DNA from 3 places in the Staphylococcus agnetis genome. Region 3 is predicted to be linked to each of the others. Evidence: riboswitches for the same ligand, from Rfam matches in the RefSeq annotation. Region 3 holds a riboswitch; each other region holds the start of a gene.
The links. Region 3 has a riboswitch for thiamine pyrophosphate ahead of GJE18_RS03370 (ECF transporter S component). Riboswitches for the same ligand answer to the same signal wherever they lie in the genome.

Region 1 (2,210 bases), 320 kb from region 3:
CAATATGGTAAAGTTTGGCTATTTTTTATGTATTATTGGTTGATTTTTGGTATATCAACGTATGTTGGACAGTTCTTACCTTTAACGTGGCGACAACCACTTTCCATTGCCTTGTTAATACTCATTCTGCTTACAATGATTGTACAGCGTGCACGTTTTAGTGGTCCAATCATGTCACACATTTATACCATCGTATCAGGGTTATTATCTTATGCCACGTTTACAGTTGCACTACAAGATCTTGGCCCGAGTATATTTTTCAAAAATGTATTATTAGCCATTGTTGGATTTGTCATCTTTGGTTGTATAGGGTTCTTTTTAATTAAAGACGCGTCGAATTTAGGGAAGTACTTATTTGTAGTGTTGATTGCGTTAATTGTCGCAAGTTTAGTAGGTTGGTTCATTCACAATCCGATTTATCATACGCTCATTTCATTAGTTGGGCTGTTGCTTTTTTTACTTTATACGTTGTATGATTTTAATAGAATGAAAAGAGGCGCTTATTCTCCTCGTGAGATGGGGTTCAATTTATTCTTAAATCTGTTTAGAATCATTCGCTATGTGCTGAACCTGGCACGATACGCGCGTCGATAAAAAATTGAATAGTTAAAGTTACCACTGGAAGTGCCGTCAATTAACGGCTGAGATTAAAATAGTGATTTTAAAATTCCTTGACCTGATCCAGATAATGCTGGCGTAGGAAAGTGGCATACGTTTTTTGATTTGCATGCTACTTTTCTATGTTTAGAAAAGTAGTATTTTTTTTGAGGAGGTGACGTGATGCTCATCGTAATTACGCCTTTTGAAATATTAAATGAACAACATCAACAATGTTTACTACATAGAGCTTCGTTCATTGATGGTGTCATTCTGCGCACTCCGATGTCAGATCCTGCACTCAAATTATGGATACAGATGCTACTTAATCAAGGATTCCCAAAACACAAACTCATTATTCACACACGTGTAGCTTTGGCGCAGGAATTCGATATTAAGCGCATTCATTTTCGTGAGTACGACATTCCTGCACATTTTAACACTAAAGCATGGCAAGTGAGTATGTCTGTGCATTCACCTAAAGCGATACGTTATGCGTTAGATAAAGGGGCAATATGGGGATTGTATGGGCATCTGTTTCAAACCGAATCTAAACATGGTCTAAGGCCCAGAACGAAAGCTGAGGTTCGACACGTATTAGCGCAATCATTACCTCTAGTGGCTGTAGGAGGAATAAATGCAACTACTATTGTCAACGTTTCACATCAATTTATAGGCATCGCGATGATTCGCGGGGCTTTTAATCAAAAAGTGTCTCACGTTAAGCAAGTTAGGTCTATATGGATGAAAGGAGGGGGACAGTTATGAAAGTAAAGATCAATGGAGATACACATGATTTCAAAAAAGGTACGACAATTACACAAATGCTTCAATGTTTTGATATTGAAAGCAAACGTATGGCAATTGAAATAAATGGTCACGTTGTAAAAAGGTCGGTATGGCCACAATATACGTTATCAGAATGTGATCAAATTGAAATTTTAGAATTTGTAGGAGGCGGATAATATGTTTCAGATTGCACATTTTTCATTTGATTCAAGGTTATTTTTAGGAACAGGAAAGTTTGAAAGTGTAGATATTCAAAAACAAGCTATTGAAGCATCAGAAACAAATGTTTTAACTTTTGCAGTACGCCGTATGAATTTATATGACAAGACATTGCCCAATCCATTAGCGGATGTGAATTTAGAAAAGTTTATTACTTTCCCTAATACTGCGGGTGCTAAAACAGCTGAAGAAGCTGTGCGCATTGCGGAAATTGCTCATGAAGCTAGCGTGTGTGACATGATTAAAGTAGAAGTGATTGGCGATGATCATACACTACTACCAGATCCTTTTGAGACGTATCGCGCGTGTGAACAATTGCTAGAAAAAGGTTATATCGTATGTCCTTATATTTCAGATGATGTCGTCTTAGCTCGTCGATTAGAGGAATTAGGCGTCCATGCGGTCATGCCGTTAGCATCCCCGATTGGAACGGGGAGAGGATTGAGCAACCCTTTAAATTTACGTTTTATCATTGAAAATAGTAAGATTCCAGTTATTGTTGATGCTGGTATAGGCTCTGCAAAAGATTGTGCGGAAGCTATGGAGTTAGGCGCGGATGCAATACTATTAAACTCGGCAATTTCTGGTGCTAAAGATCCGGTGAA
Region 2 (2,210 bases), 980 kb from region 3:
CCTCGTTTATGTTATTTCATATATTTACTTTTTCAAAACAACGTATATTTATTACTCAATATTTTAAATGTGTTGCCACTGTGAACTAACCCTATCAAGTCTCCAATATTTATGATTATAAGTATTGGAGGCTTTTAAGATATAAATACGATGTTGATCTTGATCTTATTTCTATATCATTACATCTTAAGTAACTGTTTGCCATTTAAGTGATTAACCGGATTTATTTAATGAGAATTTTATTTTTTGTAATCATTTATGAGTTGAATCGTTACATGCAACAACCTAATTGTAATGGTTTTGTAATATAAATGGGCGTTAATTTAATATTTTTGTCATGTGATTGAAAAAGACTGGTGCTATATTATTTGTGAACATAACAAATTTTTATACCAATTACTGGAGGATTACTAAATGAAAAAATTACTTTTAGCAACATCAACAGTAGGTTTATTAGCGGCAGCACAATTTGCTACTAATGCTGAAGCAGCAAATCAAGATCAATTACAAATTCATGAAGGTGTCCATGTGATTCAATGGGGTGACACTTTAAATAAAATTGCAAAAAAATATGATGTTACTGTAGAACAATTAAAAACATGGAATAACTTAGAGTCTGATTTAATTATTGCAGGAGAGAAATTATACGTGACTGAAGATGCGGCTGCAGCACATGGTTACCATGCGACACAAGATTTTATTTTACCAACTGCATATCATACGACTACATATAACACGTCATCATACAATGCAGCTGCTTACTATACAGCTCCTACTCAATACACATCAACACAATCTTATGAAACGTACGCTGCACCTGTAGCACAATATTCAGCGTCTTCATATTCAAATGTTCAAACACAAACAACTTCTAGCTATCAAGCACCAAGAACTACAGCCGGTTCAGGATCTGTATATCAACAATTTATTAATGCTGGTGGTACAGCAGCGATGTGGAATTCTATCGTTATGCCAGAATCAGGTGGTAACCCTAACATTGTAAGCCCTTATGGTTACAGAGGATTAGGTCAAACGAAAGAAGCTTGGGGTACAGGTAGTGTAGCTACTCAAACGCAAGGTATGATTAATTATGCAAATTCACGCTATGGTTCTGTAGACCGTGCAATTCAATTCCGTTTAGCTAACGGATGGTGGTAAACAACATCAAACGCATCGACATATGTCGGTGCTTTTTTTATTGCTATTTGTAAAGTGTTTTGTTACGTTGTTATTAAATAATACAAAGACTACTAGGGGAGCCATATGGCTGAGATGAATTACATTCGGACCCTTTGAACCTGATATAGTTAACACTAACGTAGGGAAGTAGCGTAGGCATTAAATCCTTTTAATAATGACTAGGCTACTATTTTTAGTAGTCTTTTTTTATTGAGAAAGGAGATTATTATGTCATTTTCTGAAAATCTAAAGCAAGAGGCACAACCTATTATTGATGCGATTTACCATGATGGCTTTATTCAAGGTATGTTAAAGGGTGATATCTCTAAAAATGCAATTCAACATTATCTAAAGGCAGACGCACGCTATTTATTTGAGTTTGCTAAAATTTATGCTTTGTTAATACCTAAGGTAGATTCAAAAGAAGAGATTCAATTTCTTACAGAACAAATTATTTTTGCATCGTCAGGTGAAGTTGACGCACATCATATTCTCGCAGATTATGTAAATTTATCATATAATGAAATTATTCAAGAAGGCGAATGGTATCCAACAGCAGATCATTATATTAAACATATGTATTTTAATGCATATCATTTTGATGATGTCGCATATACAATTGCTGCAATGGCACCATGCCCATATGTTTACCAACAAATTGGTCAACGCGCGATGCGTGAACATCATTTTTCCTCTAACCATCCACTTAAAGCGTGGTTTGAATTTTATGCAAAAGGTATGGATGATTTAATGAATCATATTGATCATTGGTTAAATCATTGTGCAGAGAATACATCAAATAACGCACAACAACAATTAAAGAGAAATTTTTTAGAAAGTACTGTCCATGAACGTAATTTCTTTAATATGGCATATACACAAGAACATTGGGCATTTGGAGGAGAGACATATGAATAAGCTGAATATTGCGTTAACCATCGCTGGCACGGATCCATCAGGGGGCGCAGGCGTCATGGCTGATTTAAAATCATTTCATGCATGTGGGGTTTATGGCATGGCAGCAATCACGA
Region 3 (2,210 bases):
GATGATGTAACTGTAGATCACTTCGGTGTATTTATTAAACAAAGACATCCGCTTCACCTCACAATTATTATATACGAAGACGCAGTACATGTCTTTATAAAAAACAAATCTCATTCTTAAGATGGAGAGACGTAAAACGTTGTAAATACACGTATTTTTTCAGTTTTTATAAAACAATGTTTATCATACTGCTTTCACTATATTTATTTATATTATCTTTTTAAACACGATTAAAACATACTTTATTCATAAGATTAACGCATTTATTTATTATACCAAAAGTTACATTTGTTTGTTACCCTTCTTTAAATGTTTAATAAATAAATATGTGGGAACTCTTAGAAGTAGATAACATAAAAGGAGAGATGTTATATGTCTAAAGAAGAAATCAAAAAAGCAGCAGAAAATGCTAAAGATAAAGAACAAGAATTAAAAGATAAAAAAGATGATGCTAAAGATGGTGCTGAAAAAACGAAAGATGATATCCAAAGCTCTTTTGAATAACGCATCCATTCAATAGCTGTATCTATTCACGGGGTCAGAACGGTTTATGTTCTGACTCCTTTTTTATTAACTGTAGTTTATTTAGATTCTTACACTTATTTGCATATCATTGATTAAATTAGCGTGTCTCAAAATACATTCAATTACCATTCAAACCTTATAACCAGCACTTTTCGTCAACGTTTAATCCACCATTCGATTCCACGCATTGACATTTAGTGACGTCGGGTGTATAGTGACGTTAATCAATTCAATAAACACACACTAGGGGTGTGCAAACTGAGATGAGGTCATCACCTCAAACCCTTTGAACCTGAACTAGATGATACTAGCGTAGGGAAGTGTGAAGATAAACTCTAAATGATTCACAATACGTCTGTTATTTGTGACCTTTCATTTGGTGTTCTATTTACACGCCCACGCACAGTACCTTGTTTAGGTGCTGTGTTTTTGTATATATAGGAGGATGTTTATGCGTTCAAAACGAAAAGGTTTAACATTATCTGACATATTAGTTACAGTGTTAATCTCTGTCATTTTTGCTGTTATTTATAATCTTTGGTGGGTGGCATACTATACCGTTCAACCTCTCGGCTTACATCTTGATCAATTGATGTATGGCATGTGGTTTGCAGTTGCTGTTGTGGCCTACCTTATCATTCCGAAAATGGGGATTGCTTTAATCGCTGAATTTGCAGCAGGTGCAGGAGAAACAATTATTATGGGCCGCTTTGATATTCCTACGATTATTTATGCCCTACTCCAAGGTTTAGCATGTGAAATTGTTTTTGCGATTTTTAAATATCAATCACGTGCATTTATGGTAAGTGTTTTAGCAGGGATGGCAGCAGCCATTATTAGTTTTCCAGTTGATTGGTATTATGGCTATTTAAATGAAGTTGCCGCTTGGAATTTAATTTTACTTATTATATTCCGTTTACTCAGTGGTGCTGTTTTAGCAGGGGTATTTCCTTATTATCTTGTGAAAGCATTAGACAAAACAGGTGTTACCAAACTATTCCGCCCTGCTTCTAAAGAAGATTATGATGCATTATAAGGAGCATTCATCGTGTTAAAAGCTACAAATTTACGTTTAAAATACCCTAATGGTCCTAAAAAAATTTTTGATGGGCTGAACATCGAAATTAAAGAAAAAGAAAAAGTACTTTTACTCGGTCCCTCAGGTTCTGGTAAGAGTACGTTGTTGAATGTCTTAAGTGGCATCGTACCCAACTTAATCGATTTACCTATGAAATATGATGACTTAAAGGTTGCCAAAAATGCTGGAGTTATTTTTCAGGATCCTGATTCTCAATTTTGTATGCCACAGGTGAATGAAGAACTTGCGTTTGTGTTAGAGAACCTTCAAGTCCCCCAAAATGAAATGGATCAAAAAATTTCAAAAGTTTTGGAGCAAGTACAATTAGATGTTCATCCTAAGCATGCGATACATCGATTAAGTGGAGGAATGAAGCAAAAACTAGCGGTTGCAGGCACCCTTTTACAAAAAGCGGATACGTTGTTTTTAGATGAGCCTACAGCCATGTTAGATACTGAAGCAACTGAAAATTTATGGACATTGTTAAAAACGTTATGGGAAGATCAAACAGTATTAATTGTTGAACATAAAGTAGAACATATATGGGATGTTGTCGATCGTGTTATTTTAATGAATCATGACGGACAAATAATTCAGGATGGAACAC

Region 1: another riboswitch for thiamine pyrophosphate. It lies ahead of GJE18_RS01815 (thiamine phosphate synthase); the one in region 3 lies ahead of GJE18_RS03370 (ECF transporter S component).
Region 2: another riboswitch for thiamine pyrophosphate. It lies ahead of tenA (thiaminase II); the one in region 3 lies ahead of GJE18_RS03370 (ECF transporter S component).

What each region holds. Positions count from the first base shown of each region.
Region 1 is NZ_CP045927.1:359,214-361,423, forward strand. Features, by position in the region: gene GJE18_RS01810 (Bax inhibitor-1/YccA family protein) at 1-594, shown strand, start outside; TPP riboswitch at 611-720, shown strand; gene GJE18_RS01815 (thiamine phosphate synthase) at 781-1,365, shown strand; gene thiS (sulfur carrier protein ThiS) at 1,362-1,562, shown strand; gene GJE18_RS01825 (thiazole synthase) at 1,564-2,210, shown strand, end outside.
Region 2 is NZ_CP045927.1:1,653,477-1,655,686, reverse strand. Features, by position in the region: gene GJE18_RS08430 (LysM peptidoglycan-binding domain-containing protein) at 415-1,158, shown strand; TPP riboswitch at 1,243-1,342, shown strand; gene tenA (thiaminase II) at 1,408-2,097, shown strand; gene thiD (bifunctional hydroxymethylpyrimidine kinase/phosphomethylpyrimidine kinase) at 2,090-2,210, shown strand, end outside.
Region 3 is NZ_CP045927.1:675,907-678,116, reverse strand. Features, by position in the region: gene auxA (lipoteichoic acid stability factor AuxA) at 1-48, opposite strand, end outside; gene graF (glycopeptide resistance-associated protein GraF) at 373-504, shown strand; TPP riboswitch at 761-861, shown strand; gene GJE18_RS03370 (ECF transporter S component) at 977-1,561, shown strand; gene GJE18_RS03365 (ABC transporter ATP-binding protein) at 1,574-2,210, shown strand, end outside.